Regions from separate parts of the Lactobacillus kullabergensis genome, predicted to be linked through region 1. Evidence: riboswitches for the same ligand, from Rfam matches in the RefSeq annotation. Region 1 holds a riboswitch; the other holds the start of a gene.
What was found. A riboswitch is a leader RNA that binds a small molecule or an ion and turns the genes downstream of it on or off. The one in region 1 is predicted to bind lysine.

Region 1 (8,247 bases):
ATTAAAGCAGCTGCAGCTACTACCATATCATTAGCTTGTTGCGGATATGCGGCATGCCCATCCTTACCGTACAAATCAATATTGATTTCAGTTGTTCCCGCAAATAATGTTCCTAAACGGCAGCCAATTGTGCCAGTAGGCAAATCAGGAGTAACGTGCAAGGCAAAGAATTCGTCGGGGCGCCATTTACCAGAGAAAATTCCAGCTTCATAGGCTTTTTTGCCGCCACTTTCACTTTCTTCAGCCGGCTGGAAAAAGAAAAGTAAATTATCCAGGGGTTGGTGATCACAAAAATAAGCCAAAATTCCTAGAGCCACCGTCATATGGATATCGTGACCACAGGCATGCATTTGACCTTGAGTTTGAGAAGCAAATGGCAAAGCCGTTTTTTCTTCGATCGGTAAGCCATCAATATCTGCACGATAACCGATTGTTTTTTGCGGTTTGCTTCCCTTAACCCTGACCAATATTGCTGTGGGCAGCTCAGGGCATGTGCGAACTTCAATATATTTTTGAGTAAAATTGCCAATAATCTGTAATAAATATTTTTGTGTTTGGTGTTCATGCAAGGCTAATTCAGGGATTTGATGTAAATCGCGGCGGATTTTAACAAGTTGCTCAGAAGTTAACATTAATTCACAGCTTTCTTAATCCCTGTTCAATTCCTGTCTTAGAGGCAGTTTTTTGATCACGCATTTTAACAACTTTTGCCGGCACTCCGGCAACGACGCTGTTCGCAGGCACATCTTTTGTTACTACCGCCCCGGCGGCTACTACCGCATGGTCGCCAACTTGGACTCCTTCTAAAACCACGGCATTAGCACCAATCAAAACGTTTTTGCCAATTTTCACAGGTTGTGCTGAAGCCGGTTCGACAACTCCGGCAATTACGGCACCCGCTCCTACATGGCTGTTAGCACCAATGATTGCTCTACCGCCCAAAACAGCATTCATATCAATCATGGCATTTTCACCAATTTCCGCACCAATATTAATGACTGCACCCATCATGATTACAGCATTTTTCCCTATCTCAACGTTTTCACGGATAAGCGCACCCGGTTCAATTCTGGCGGAAATATTTTTTAAATCCAATAATGGAATGGCAGAATTACGACTGACATTTTCCACTTGATAATATGTTATCTTCTTGGCGTTTTTTTCTAAAAAAGGTTCCAAGACTTGCCAATCTCCAAAAACGACACCGGTGTGAGTTTCATTAAAAATTTTGCAATCTTCAGGCCAGTCCAATTTAGCCATTTCACCTTTGACATATACTTTAACTGGTGTTTTTTTGGTTGAATTAGCAATGAAATCAATGATTTCAGCAGCCGACATTTTTTTCATATTTATTAATTATCCTTTCGTTTGATAAAAGCGATCATGGCTAATTAGATCCGCATAAGTTTCACGTGTAACTACTACTTGTGCTTGACCATTTTCTGCAAATACAACGGCTGGCCGTGGAACACGGTTGTAATTTGAAGCCATACTATAGCCATAAGCTCCAGTTGCCAGAACTGCAATTACATCACCTGGTTTACTTTGAGGCAGTGCCAGTTCGTTAATAAGAATATCGCCTGATTCACAATAGCGCCCTGCCAGTCTGACAGTTTCTTCAGGCTCTGCATGAGGATTTTCTGCTAATAATGCCTCATATTGTGCTTGATAAAGTGCCGGTCTGATATTATCTCCCATACCACCATCTACTGTAACGTAAGGCAATAGTCCCGGTACTTCTTTGCGTGCACCAACTGTATATAAGCTATAACCAGCCTCTCCTACAATTGAACGACCCGGTTCTATCCAGATAGCCGGCATTTTTAAGTGACTTTCTTGTATGCATTTTTTAACTGTCTGCACTATTTGACTGATAAAAGTTTGCGCAGTCAAAACTTTGTCCTGCTTGGTATATCTAATGCCAAACCCGCCACCTAAATTTAAGACTTGAGGCTGGTAATCATATTTTTGTTTCCAGTTATTGACCAGTTGCATAAGTTTTTCAACTTCCAGCTTAAAACCCGCTGTTGCCAAAATTTGTGAACCGATATGTGCATGCAAGCCAATCAAGTCCATCTGTTTATTAGCTTTTACCTCTAAAAATGCCTGCTCGGCTTGGCCTGATCTAATATCAAAACCAAATTTACTGTCCTCTTGACCAGTTTGATCATACTCGTGAGTATGTGCTGAGACCCCTGGAGTTAGCCTCAGCATTACTTGCACTTGAGCATTTGTTTTTTGCAAAATTTGCGTCAGCAACTTAATTTCATAAAAATTATCTAAAACAATGACACCGACATGGTTTTGCACAGCCATTAATAACTCATCTGCTGTCTTATTATTACCATGAAAACTGATTTTTTCTGCCGGAAATCCTGCTTTTAAGGCTGTATACAATTCGCCGCCAGAAACAACATCAACATGTCCGCCAAGTTCATTAATTACCTGATAAATCGCAATTGTAGCAAAAGCCTTACTGGCATAACTAATTGCATAATTTACACTTTCTTCTGCGAATGCCTTTTGGAAAGCCTGAAATTGCTGTTTGATTTTTTGTACGTCATAAACAACTAATGGAGTACCAAATTCTTTTGCCAATTTCAATGCATCTACTCCACCAATTGCCAAGTGACCTTGAGCGTTAGTCTGGTAATAATCATTAGCAGCCATTTAAGTCTCTCCCTTTTGTTAAATAAAAAAGGCTCTTTTGTTGTGCCTAACAAAAGAGACCTTCAAGTTATTATCTGGTATCAATTTTGTCGATAGCGCTCCGCGAATATAAAATTGCGACAGTCCGTAACCTGTTAGATTACGTCCCAGCTAATTAATTACCGCAATAACTAACGCTTCGGCAACCGCCCCTTTGACTGGCTTCTTAGTTTTTGCAGAAACTCCACCAGCTACTTTTGTTGGTTGCAACCTCTTCGATTTATTAAAATATTATTATTAATTAATATGATTGTCAACCATTTTTGCTGGTAAATATTTTTTGATTTTCAAATCCGCAAAATTATTTTTTACAATTGATTTTTTTAAAGTTATAACAAATGCTATTAATACCGGCATTTATCGAGAGTATTTTTACCAAAGTTTTCTTAAGAAAAATAATAGCGTTATTAATTAGCAACTTTCTTTTTCGGTTGAAGATTAAAATTTTAATGTTAAAATCCAATACTAATTACTTAAATTAAATTTAATTGTGAAAGGTATTAACATGAAAATTGTAAAATTTGGTGGTAGTTCTCTAGCGGACGGTGAACAATTTCAAAAAGTTTTAAAAATTATTAATGCTGATCCGGCTCGTAAAATCGTAGTTACGTCAGCGCCAGGAAAAAGATATAAAAATGACACTAAAGTAACAGATTTATTAATAAAATATGCCCGGGAAACAATTAATAAACAAAATTATAGTGAAACTGTTTCAAAAATTTGGTCAAGGTATCATGACATTGCCGCTTATTTTAAAATACCCGAACAATTATTAAAGCCTCTATTGCAGGAATTATATAATCTGCCTCAAGTTTCTTATCCAAGTAAAGATTTTTTAATGGCAGGCTTTAAAGCGCATGGGGAAAAACTAAATGCACAGCTTCTGACTTTAATTTTGCAAAGTCTACATATACCGGCTCGTTTCTTAGACCCAAAGGAATCTGGCTTTATAGTGACTGATAATCCCAGTGACACCGAGGTTTTGCCGGAAACCTACAGCAATTTGCAAAAATGGGCTCAAACTTCAGACTTATTAATTGTTCCCGGCTTTTACGGTATTACTCAAGACGGTTTAATTGCTACTTTTTCTCGTGGTGGTTCTGATATTACCGGAGCAATTTGGGCACGGGGACTTGACGCTGACCTTTATGAAAATTTCACTGATGTCGATGCTATTTACGCTGCTGATCCTAGAATAATTGCTCATCCCCATGCCGTTAAGATTATGACCTACCGCGAGTTACGGGAACTGTCATATGCAGGCTTTTCAGTTTTTCACGATGAAGCGATTATTCCTGCAATTGAAGGGCAAATACCAATTAATGTCAAAAATACCAATCATCCAGATTTGCCGGGGACAATGATCGTACCTGAAAATAATTTTCAGCCTCAAAGTACAATTACAGGAGTAGCTAGTTCTGGTCATTTTGCCGCATTATATTTACATAAATACTTGCTAAATAAACAGGTCGGTTTTACTCTTAAATTACTACAAATTTTTTATAAATTTAATATATCTTATGAACACATGCCTTCAGGAATTGACGATTTAACTGTGATTTTTGACAAACGCCAATTTAATGAACAAATCCGCCAGCAAATGTGTCTTGAAATTCAACAGGCACTTAATCCTGATCAATTAGAGTGGATTGATGACTATGCCATTATCATGGTTGTAGGAGAAGGAATGAAAAACAAAATTGGGGTAATGAAGAATATCACGCTGCCTTTGGCACAAAAGCATATTGCAATTCATATGATTAACCAAGGTGCTTCAAGGATCTCAATTATGCTGGGTACTAAAAAAGCAGACGCAGCAGCTGCCGTTAAAGAAATCTATCATAAGTTTTTTAATTAATTTAAGGAGCAATTTTTATGGTACAACTACAAAAAGTTCACGGTTCACAGAATACGTTTTTTCTACTAGATCAAACCCAATTGCAAAACCCTTTAACTAAAAATGAATTAGTTAATTTGGCCCAACAAATAACTAACTCCGCCACAGGATTATTAAACGGAGCTGATGGCTTGTTAGTAGTCAGCAATTCGCAGCACTCACAAGCCATAGGCAAAATGCAGGTCATTAATGCTGACGGTTCTTTTGCTTCCATGTGTGGCAATGGCTTACGGACTGTGGGCCGTTATCTAGCGCAAAAATTTCACAAGCAATCTTTCAAAGTCGAAACAATGCAAAGCGATTTGCGTGTCAGTTGTCAGCCGGACTGGGCTCAAAACGTTAAAGCAGTTAGTGTCGAAATCAGCCCGGTCAGTTTTGCAGCTGCAGATCTTCCTTTTACTAACTTAGATTGCTCTGAGCTATTAAACCAAGCAGTACCTGAATTTGCACCCAAGTTAACTTTTTCAGCAGTTGCTGTTCCCAATCCTCATTTGATTAGTTTAGTTTCAGATGATGTTTTAAAAAGTGACTTGTTAGCAAATTTAGGAACAAAATTAAATCAGAAAAATCCTTATTTTCCAGATGGAGTAAATGTCAGTTTTGCTCAAGTTTTGTCTTCTGGCCACCTTTTCGTTCGCACTTTTGAGCGCGGTGTTGGTTTTACCAACGCTTGTGGTACTGGCATGTCTGCAGCAAGCTTAATTTACGCTTTGACCAACAAGTCACAGGATCTGTTTGATAAATTGCTGACTGTTTCAAATCCCGGAGGATTTGTCCAAACAAAGGTACATCGCACCGCCAATAGCTATTGGATCGAATTAATTGGAAATGCGACAGTTACACATTACATTGACGTTGCAGAAAGTACCTTGCACCAGAAGCAGCCTGATTTTAATAATTTTAAGATTACCACTACTTCAGAGAATGAAGCATATCAGAATTTTATTGCTGTGAATAATAACTAAAGTAGCTGATATTTTAAAAACCAAACTTAAACAAGTTTGGTTTTTTATGACTTATATTTATAGTTAATTTGTCATAATTTTAATTAATATATTAATATTTTATTATGATTTTTTACCAAAATCAGCAGCACACAGACAACTTTTGAAAGCATATTACAGACCCAATTTTTTAAGTTGGGTTTTTTCTTTAAAGAATAATATCTAGATATCAGATTTGATACTTTGCCTTAAATTTGCCATTATTTTTGGAATCAACGGATCTCTTTCTCTTAGAGATGAATACGCTAATCCATATGAAAAATCATCATAGTAATTTAGTTGCCGGTAACTTATACCTTTTTGAGCAGGATTAATGGCAAAATTAGGAATAATCGCTACTACTCTTTCCGCAGCCAGAACGTAGTTGTACATTAAAAAGTAATTATCAACTGCCTTAACATTCTTCTTATCGAGTTTTTGATATAGAAGTTGGTTAAGCTTAAAAAGGCTAGGATAAGTTTGATCTGTGAATAAAACTAATACTCTATAATTTTTAAGTTCAGCTAAATTTACTGTTTTTTTAAATCGCAGATTGTTATCAGAATTAAACATCAGCAAAAACTTTCCAGCAAGTAATTGGTCAAATCTTATTCCTACAGCATTATTAACAAGGTCACTGGAAACCAGTGCCATATCAATCTTATTATTAGCAATTTGAGAAACATAGTTTCCTAAATAATTAACAATAAAATTAAAACTTGTTGGTTCAAACCCCTTTAAAAAATCTGGTAGAAAGATACTTTCAAAAGGCGAATAGTCCAACCCAATTTTGATATCACGGAAAGACTTTTCCTGATGAATATTTTTAATATTAGCAATTGCGGCATCCTTTTCCTTAAGAATATTGAGGGCCACATTGTAAAAATAGATACCATCAGTTGTCAATGCAATTTGATGTGGATTACGAACAAGAAGTTGGGTTTTTAATTCTTTTTCCAAGTCATTAATATTTTTGGAAATTGCAGATTGCGAAAAATTAAGTTTGCGTGCTGCAACTGTGAAGCTTAAATTGTCACTGACAGTGATGAAACAACGAAGTTGGGTAAAATTCATTTTACTATTCCTTTTAGTGATAACCTATTCCAAATTATAAAACTCAGTACTATATCCCGCAGTCTATCATTAATTTTAAGAGTAAAAGAAAGGATATTTAAAATGTTGGATAATTATGATGTAGTCATTGTAGGCGGTGGTCTGTCTGGATTTGCTGCAGCAACTGAAGCGGCTGATAAAAACTTGAAAACCCTTCTTGTAGAAAAGGGTCATACTACTGGTGGAACAGGCAACTATGTTGAAGGGATTTTTGCAGTCCAGTCACAGATGCAAAAAGAAGCAGGAATCAGCATTAATCCTGAAAGCATTCTCCAAACCGAACTAGATTACTCTCATTATGAAGCTAATGGATTAATCTGGAAAAAGTATATTGAACAATCAGCTGAAAATGTCACTTGGCTGCAACAACATGGCGTAAAATTCATGGGTGTCGTTAATATGGGTACTGGTTTTGCCACATGGCATCTATTTGAAGGATATGGTGATAAAGCTATTCATAACGCCTTAGAACCCTATATCAAAAGTAAAGGTATTGAGATAAAAACTTTAACCCAAGCCACTGAAATAACTCAGACAGAAACAGGAGAATTTAGTCTTAAACTTGTTAATGTTAGCGATAAGTCTGAACAGACTGTTTTAGCTAAAAATATTGTTTTGGCTTCTGGAGGCTACTTAAATAATAAAGAACTAATGAAGCATGCTCATAAATATAATCCTCAAAAAATTGTTGCTGTCAATTCTGGTAAAAGTACAGGTGACGGTCTAAAATTGGCCTGGTCACTCGGTGCACGTAAATTTTTCACTGGAATGACAATGAATTTTGGTGGCCAAATTTATGATGAAACTAATCAAGTACCCGCTTACGAACTATCTGACTGGAACTTAGGCAGTGCTGTCTGTGATGAGCCAGTTTTATGGGTTAACGAAAATGGCGATCGTTTCGTTAATGAATATGCATGTGTAACAAATTGGGCCAATGAAGGGAATTCTATGTTACGTCAAGATCGTATTTTTGCGATTTTTGATCAAAAAACAATTGATGATTTTACTAATAAACAGTTTCCACTTGATTTGCATCCATTTTATGAATTACCTAACTATCCCAACTTGAAAAGAGAAATTAAAACTGCCCTAGACAAAAAACTCAGTTTTATAACTAAAAGTGAGACTATATCTGACTTAGCAGAAAAATTAAATACCCCTAACCTTCAAAGAAGTATTGCAAGATACAATCATTTTTCAGAAATTGGAAGTGATAATGATTTCGGTAAATCTGCAGAATATTTGCTACCTGTCAAAGAAGGCCCATTTTATGCTTTGGAAATGCAAGTTGGAGCCTTTACAACTGGCGATGGTCTAAAAGTTAACCTGAAAAACGAAGTTATTGATACCAACGGCAAAGCTATAAAGCACTTATATGCTATCGGAAGTGATGGCTCCGGCGTTATTTATGGTGATACATATGGAGTCGAAGTTAGCGGCACACACGCAGGATACTGTGTCTACTCTGCAAGAAATGCAATTGATGACATTACAAAATAAACAAGAAAGTACGTAATTTAACAAAAGAGGGATTGCTCAGTA
Region 2 (8,247 bases), 270 kb from region 1:
TCGTTTGCCAGAAAAACTTTACTTTATTACTACACAAGAATTAGAAGATCGCTGGCCGGACATCAGCCCTGAAGAAAGAGAAAACAAAATAACTGCTGAAGAAAAGGCTGTCTTTATAATGAAAGTCGGCGATAAACTGAAGAGAAGCGGCAAGCCACACGATGGTCGTGCACCCGATTATGATGACTGGGAATTAAACGGTGACCTGATTTTCTGGTATGAACCGTTAAAGCAAAAAATCGAAATTTCTTCGATGGGGATTCGCGTTAGTCCTGAAAGCCTGCACGAACAACTGAAGAAGGCTGATTGCCTTGATCGTGAAAAACTGGAATTTCACCGCATGTTGCTTGATGGAGAATTACCTTATACCATTGGTGGTGGAATTGGTCAATCTCGCTTATGTATGCTTTTGCTTGGCAAAGCTCATATCGGTGAAGTTCAAGCCAGTGTCTGGCCTCACGATATGATTACTAAATGCAAAGAACATGACATTCAAATTCTATAATAAATGAAGAAAACCATACAGTTAAAAAGAAACTGCATGGTTTTTTATTGCAATAACCCTATATGTTAGACAAAATCTTGTAGTAAACTAGCAGTAGCAGAATTAGTTTTAAGAAAGGCAAAATTATGATTGATGCAAATGAAATAGCTGAGTTAAAAAATGATATTGATCAGGCACGCCACATTACTTTTCTGACTGGTGCCGGAGTTTCAACTCATTCTGGTATTCCTGATTATCGCTCTAAAAACGGTATTTATGATGGCGTCTCTGAAAGTCCGGAAACGATTTTAAGTGAGGAAACACTTTATCAGCGACCAGAATTCTTCTACAAATTTGTGATGGATAATATGTATTTCCCTGAAGCCAAGCCAAATGAAATACACCAGAAAATTGCCGAGATTTGCAACGAAAAAGGCGATCTAATTACACAAAATGTTGATGGCTTGGATACCAAAGCCGGCAATAAACACGTGACCGAATTTCATGGCTGTCTTTATAATATTTACTGCACTAAGTGCCATAAACCAGTTTCATACGCTGAATATGCTAAATCTTACCGTCATGAAAATTGTGGTGGCATTATCAGACCAGGAATTGTTTTATATGGTGAAGCCATTAACGGAGACAGTTTAGCCAAATCTGTCAATGCAATGCAAAATTCTGACCTCGTAATTATTTCAGGCACCAGTTTTGTGGTATATCCTTTTGCTCAGCTTTTATCTTACAGGCAAGCTGGAGCGAAAGTTTGGGCAATTAATAAAACTGCCATCCCGGCAGAAGGCATTTCCTCTATTATTGCGGATGCACTAAATGTTTTTAAACAGCTTTAACTAGTTTTTAAAAAGAAAGCCCTTTAAACCAGCAGAATTACTTTTTTACCCGGATGCTATAAATCACTTGTGCTAAAATACGACACAGTAATCAAAAATAAATCTGGACTAGAAAAGAGCTTTTAATTAAATGGCAATTTTTAAAATGTATGCTCCCTTTTTCAGTGGAAGTAATTGGATTCACGTACTGACCAGTGGCAAAGATTGGCTCGTCATCTTAACCCTGATTCTAATGGAATGCTTGCTTTCTGTTGATAATGCAGTTGTTTTGGCAGCTCAAACCAAGATTTTGCCTGACAAGAAACAACAGGAAAAGTCATTATTCTATGGTCTTTGGGGCGCATACATTTTTCGCTTCATTGTGATTGGCATTGGTACTTATCTGATCAATTTTTGGGAAATTAAATTAGCAGGAAGTCTCTATCTTTTCTATTTATCGTTCAAGTTTTTTTACGAGCAAAAGCATCCCCAAAAAAGAGCAGTCAACACAAAAATTACAACTGAAAAAAGTCCCAACCATGCTTCCAAAAAGGGCAAACATTTTTTGTCGCTTTTCTGGCGGACCGTTATTTCAATTGAAGCAATGGATATCGTATTTTCAATTGATTCAGTTTTAGCTGCCCTAGCGGTTTCCAATAATCCGGTAGTAGTATTAATTGGTGGCATGATTGGTATCTTATGTATGCGCGGTGTTGCCGAAATCATAATCAAATTGATGGACATTATTCCTGAACTGCAACCGATGGCTTACGTTTTAATTGCTATCATTGCTCTTAAACTTTTATTGTCTTTACCACCGCTACATTACGAACTGCCTAATACAACTTTTGCCTTTATTGTGTTCGGTATTCTTCTCTTAACTATTGCTTTTCATTTTATACGAGCAAAAAAGAAAAGACGGAAACTATAATCTTTGTTCAACGTATTCTTTGAGCACAACTGCCTGGTTGTGCTCTTTATTCTTTGCACCATAAAGAAAAAGGACATCTTGTTTTGCAAGCTCAGCTTTAACCTGAGCGACAAAATTGGCAGTCACAGGATTGTGTTCTAATTCAGCAACGTACTTTTGCCTAAACTCAGGATATTTAGTATCATCGTGATTGAACCACTTACGCAATTCGGTGCTGGGACCAATTTCTTTGACCCACTCATCCAAATTAGCATCTTTTTTGCTTTTGCCTCGTGGCCACAGACGATCAACTAAAATGCGGTAGCCAGCAGGCTGCTCATGTTCGTAAATGCGTACTAATTTTATCTTTGTCATTGTAATATCTCCTTTTAGTTTAAGTTTACTACACGGAAGAAAAAATGAATTATTCAACTTATTTCTCTAATAAATCAACTGCTGCCATTACTAAAGATTTGATTGGCAGACCATTAACATATAATGATGGCCAGAATATAATGGGTGGCTATATTGTAGAGGCTGAAGCTTACTTAGGCGTTAAAGACCGGGCAGCACATTCTTATGGCGGTCATCGCAGCCCGGCTAATGAGGGCCTTTATCGTAAAGGTGGAACTATCTACATTTACGCCCAAAGACAGTATTTCTTTTTCGATGTCGCAACACAAGAATATAATGAGCCGCAAGGAGTTTTAATTAGAGCCATCGAACCAGTCTGGGGCATAGAGCAGATGATTAAAAATCGTGCCGGCAAAAATGGGGTGCTTTTAACTAATGGTCCTGCGAAAATGATGCAGGCTTTTGGTATTCACAGTAAAAAGTGGAATTTACACCTCTTATCTGACTCTCCATTTAAAATTGATTTAGATGATAATCATAAAAAGTGGGCTAAGGAAATTAAAACCAGTGCCAGAATTGGCGTGAGTCAATCCGAATTAGAATGGGCCAATAAAAAATTACGTTATTATACAGCAGGTAATCCCTATGTTTCCAGAATGAAAAAAAGTGCTTATCAAAAGGATAATGGCTGGCAGTGAGAGCAGGATCACCGTGCCCTTTTAAAATAGTAAAAGATAATAAATGAGATAATTATAAAATATTTTTTAAATAAAATTATTGACAAGTTACTCTTAATAGCCTATTATTTTTCTAAGTTAAATAATTTCCAATGCAATAGAGGTCGCGGTCGTTACGAAACTAATCTGAGTGAGCGAACACTTTGAAGATTAGCGTAAGAATTACCGCCGAAACAAGAATGTTGTTCGTTTCAATCTTCTTGTTGGGCTGCAAGAGAATATTTTGCAGACTGTCCCGGTTAGTCCCCGGGGAGCGCTATATGATTTGTTTAAAAAATAGATTATAACCTCGTTGTTTTGTGTAACAGCGAGGTTTTTATTTACGCTTTTATTGTATTGGCTTTATTTGAAACATATTTTGTGGAGGTTTTCAAAATGAAGTCAAGATTTAAGTGGTTGGCTACCTTAGTTGCCTTATTCACTTGTTTGGGCATTGGGGCTAATTTTAGTCTAAATGAAGTTAACGCCAAAAAGGACGATGGTACGCTAAAAGTCGCCATGGAAGCTAATTATCAGCCGTACAATTGGACACAGACTAATAATGCCAATGGTGCTGTGCCAATTGAAGGGTCGAAAGAATACGCCAATGGCTATGACGTTAAAATTGCCAAAATTATTGGTCAAAAATTACATAGAAAAGTAGAAGTTGTTAAGACCGAATGGGATGGTTTACTCCCCGCTTTGACCAGTGGCAAAGCTGATTTGATTATCGCTGGGATGAGCCCAACAGCTGAACGTGAAAAGGCCATTAATTTCTCTAAGCCATATAGAAACAGTACTTTTGTGGTAATTACCAAGATTAACAGCAGATATGCCAACGCTAAAAAGCTGACCGACTTTAAGGGTGCCAAATTAACAGCGCAGCAAGGTACTTTCCACTATGATTTAATCAAGCAGTTAAAAGGTGCTAAGAGACAACCGGCTATGCGTGATTTTGCGGCAATGCGGCAAAGTTTAATTTCAGGTACCATTGACGGCTATGTTGCCGAAGACACTGAATCAACTTCCTTTAAGATGGTTGACCCTGACATTAAGTCAATTCCTGTCAGCAAAATGGCTGGTTTTCACGCTACTAAGGAAGAATCTGTTACCTCAATCGGAATTGCCAAACCTAACAAGGCGCTGCTCAAGAGTGTCAACCAAATTTTAGCTGCTATTCCTCAAGCAAAAAGGGTTAGGTTAATGACTGAAGCTGTTAAGCAGCAGCCTAAAACTGATAATGATAAAAAAGGTAAAAAGGCTAAGTCAGAACCTTGGTTAGTATCTATGTGGCGCCAATATGGCGGCATGATCTTAAATGGTATCGGCATGACGCTTCTTCTGGCTTCTGTAGGTACCATAGCAGGCTTCTTTATTGGATTGGCCGTTGGTATTGTGAGAACTATTCCTACACCAACAACCGGTGGTAAAAGATGGCTGCTCAAGTTTGTCAACTGGTTGCTTTCAGTTTATATTGAAATTTTCCGGGGTACGCCAATGATGGTTCAAGCTGCTGTTATTTACTATGGTATTGCCCAATTCTGGCACCTGAACATTGACAGAACGGTCGCCGCACTAATCATTGTTTCCATTAACACTGGAGCATATTTAGCCGAAATTATTCGGGGAGGAATTATTTCTACACCCGAAGGTCAATTTGAAGCAGCCAGCGCGTTGGGAATGACTCATAATCAAAGAATGTGGCATATTATTTTGCCACAGGCAATCAAGAACTGCTTGCCTTCAATTACTAACGAATTTATTGTTAACATCAAAGATACCTCAGTTTTGAGTATCATCTCAGTATCCGAGTTGTTCTTCGTCGGTTCAACGATTGCGAGTCAGACATTTAAGTTCTTCCCAACTTATTTGACAATTTCTGCTATCTACCTCATCTTGACCTTTACCATTACGAGAATTTTCAATTTAATTGAAAAACACCTCCAAGGAAGCAAGAATTACAACTTAATGGCAAACCAAGTTCAAGTTGGCACACCAAAAGACATGGAGGCTAAGAACTAATGACTGAATCAAACGAAACTATTTTAAGTTTAAAGCACATCAAGAAAACATTTGGTGAACACCAAGTGTTAAAAGATATCTCTTTTGACATTAATAAAGGTGAAATTGCCACCATTATCGGTCCTTCAGGTGGCGGTAAATCAACTACTTTGCGCTGTATCAACCTGCTTGAAGAACCTACTGCTGGTGAAGTTGATTTTCATGGTGAAAATGTTTTGGCACCAAACTACAATCGCAATATTTATCGTGCCAAAGTCGGCATGGTTTTCCAACAATTTGACTTGTTTGAAAATAAGAACGTTTTAGCTAATTGTATGATAGGTCAAGAATTAGTATTGAAACGGTCAAAAGACGAGGCGCGTAAAATTGCACTTGCTAATCTGAAAAAAGTAGGTATGGAGCAATACGTTAATGCTCGTCCCAGCCAACTTTCAGGTGGACAACAACAACGGGTTGCGATTGCCCGCGCTATCTGCATGGATCCTGAAATTCTGTTATTTGATGAGCCTACTAGTGCTTTGGATCCAGAAATGGTCGGTGAAGTTTTAAGCGTTATGAAGAACCTGGCCACTACAGGTTTAACGATGATTATCGTAACGCACGAAATGGCATTTGCTAAAGAAATTTCTGATCAAATGTTTTTCATTAGCGATGGAATAATTACTGAACAAGGTAAACCTGATCAATTATTCAATCACCCGCAAAATGAAAAAACCGCGAAGTTTTTAAGTAATTTTCAGAATAACTAATAAAGTCTAATTAAACAAAAAAACTGGTAAACTCACCTTGTTAATAATGTGAATTGCCAGTTTTTAGTTTGCTTGTGAATCTAAAAGCATAATAATTTCCTGATTAAATTTAGTTGGCTCCTCCCACTGCGGGAAATGACCAGAATGGTCAAACCAAATCAATTTGCACGGACTAGTAATTTTAGCAGCATATTCTGCAGTTAACTGCGAGGACACATGGTGGTCATGCCTGCCCTCACAGAAAGTAATGGGAATGGCAAAATGCACGATATTTTCAAAATTAACGTCCATCAGTTCTTCCCAGAAATATTGAATTGACTGCTTCGAGCCCTGCAAACGATGAATTAAGTCTTTAAAAGAATAATCTTTAGCCGATATAAACGGCCAAATTAATTTACGGTAGTTTTTAGCGCCATAGATTGAGCCGCCATAAGCCACAATCATTTTAGTTAATTTCAGGCTGGCTTTAGTTGGTTCGTGTACAAAATTAAGTTGATCAAGTTTGGCAGTATTTTTCATTTTTGTTCGTAAAAAAGCTTTTTGTAAGTCAATATTCCTTTTCATATTAACTACTTGACCAATTCCGATATATTGCGTAACCAGGTCTGGATACATTTGAATAAAATAGAGTCCTAAAACCGTACCCCAAGAATGACCCATGATAATCAATTTATCTTGTTTTAACCGTTTTAATAAATAAAGCACAAACTGATGAATATCTTCCACCATGGTATTAATAGATAAGTTTTCTTCAGGTGAGAATTTGTAATACGACAGACCGCTGCCTCTTTGTTCCAGATTGACAAAGATAAAGTGATCTTCTAGTTCACTATTAAACTTTTTAGTCAAAGGAATGCAGGCATCTCCCGGTCCACCGTGCAAATATAAAATGATTGGTCTCCGGCCTTGCTTTGAACTAATTGAAAAATAAAGTTTAGTGCCGTTAATTATGACGTTTTCTATTACTGATGTGCTACTCATTTTTTGCCTATATTCATATAATCACTTGTTATTATGCATACACTGCTACTTTATTTAAGTATATTATTAATGTCTCTGCTTTGTAAATTGCAAATTATATTTACAAGACTGAAGTAATTTTTATCAAAAGAGTCTACTCTAAACTAAAGAAAAAGCTATCTGAAGAGCGACCTGAGGAAACAGTATATATCAAAAGTCTGACGAACTTTACGCTAGAAAAAAGTACCAAGCATTTTAATAGCCTGGTACTCAAATCATGTTAAATTCTAATCATTTTTATCTTCAACTTTGTAAAATTTAACTCGATTGATTAAATAGTCAAGTAAGAACACACAGATTAAATTTAAGACAATAATCAAGAGTATCAATAACGGGTGGTCTTCTTTCTCATCTGTCATATTCAACAAATATAAAGTTTCAAAACTAATAGGTACGCCTTGTAATGCCAAACAGTAAATTAAATCATTTTCGACTTGGTCAATAAATGTATCTTCTTTTACTTCAAACCAAGCTGTAGCAATTATTGTCATGATGAACGCACTAATTGACCATATTAAGTTAAAATTCGGCTTATCGGAGAAAAAAAGCGCCATTCCAAATGGACACAACAATAGTAAACCAGCTCTTGCTAATTTCATTTTCATCTCATTTCCTATAATCTTTCTTTTTTAAATTATTTTAATTATTATATAATTATAAATGAAATATAATTTTAATCAACAGTATAATCAGTAATTACGATTAAATCATAAAAAATAATAAGTACTGCGCTTATTCTTATAATATTTGGCAATAAATTTAATTTATTTTTAATTACTCGCTTTACATCTTAATAGTTATGTACTAACCTATAAGTTATTATTATCATAGGTATAACTGAAATTTTAAGTTAAATTAAAACTGCTTTTTTATCTGAAAAAAAATTCAGAGAGACATAGAAAAGTTGGTATCTGTGAAAAATTTAATATTGCTTTGTGCATAATAAATCTTGGCAATATCATGATTGGAGCTATTAATAATGTTCAAAAACCAGACTACGATGAAAGAACAACTGCTAATAGATCATGGCTATAAATATTTATGGTTTATTGTATTAGGCGCATTCTTATTGGTTTTAATCTTACCGTTTTTCAAATCTGTTGATTTAAGCGTTGGCGCCTTAGGTCTTCTACTATCAGCTTTGGCGGAAGTATTGACAACA

Region 2: linked by a shared signal. The riboswitch ahead of DKL58_RS00785 (ABC transporter substrate-binding protein/permease) and the one ahead of lysA (diaminopimelate decarboxylase) in region 1 are both predicted to bind lysine.

The regions. Positions count from the first base shown of each region.
Region 1 is NZ_CP029477.1:1,912,001-1,920,247, forward strand. It holds gene DKL58_RS08995 (N-acetyldiaminopimelate deacetylase) at 1-632, opposite strand, end outside; gene dapD (2,3,4,5-tetrahydropyridine-2,6-dicarboxylate N-acetyltransferase) at 637-1,347, opposite strand; gene lysA (diaminopimelate decarboxylase) at 1,357-2,670, opposite strand; lysine riboswitch at 2,755-2,933, opposite strand; gene DKL58_RS09010 (aspartate kinase) at 3,215-4,567, shown strand; gene dapF (diaminopimelate epimerase) at 4,585-5,571, shown strand; gene DKL58_RS09020 (LysR family transcriptional regulator) at 5,773-6,663, opposite strand; gene DKL58_RS09025 (vinyl phenol reductase) at 6,766-8,205, shown strand.
Region 2 is NZ_CP029477.1:162,970-171,216, reverse strand. It holds gene asnA (aspartate--ammonia ligase) at 1-505, shown strand, start outside; gene DKL58_RS00805 (NAD-dependent protein deacylase) at 631-1,335, shown strand; gene DKL58_RS00800 (TerC family protein) at 1,466-2,245, shown strand; gene DKL58_RS00795 (DUF488 domain-containing protein) at 2,240-2,599, opposite strand; gene DKL58_RS00790 (DNA-3-methyladenine glycosylase) at 2,644-3,276, shown strand; lysine riboswitch at 3,406-3,582, shown strand; gene DKL58_RS00785 (ABC transporter substrate-binding protein/permease) at 3,691-5,316, shown strand; gene DKL58_RS00780 (amino acid ABC transporter ATP-binding protein) at 5,316-6,065, shown strand; gene DKL58_RS00775 (alpha/beta fold hydrolase) at 6,129-7,046, opposite strand; gene DKL58_RS00770 (hypothetical protein) at 7,313-7,684, opposite strand; gene DKL58_RS00765 (hypothetical protein) at 8,065-8,247, shown strand, end outside.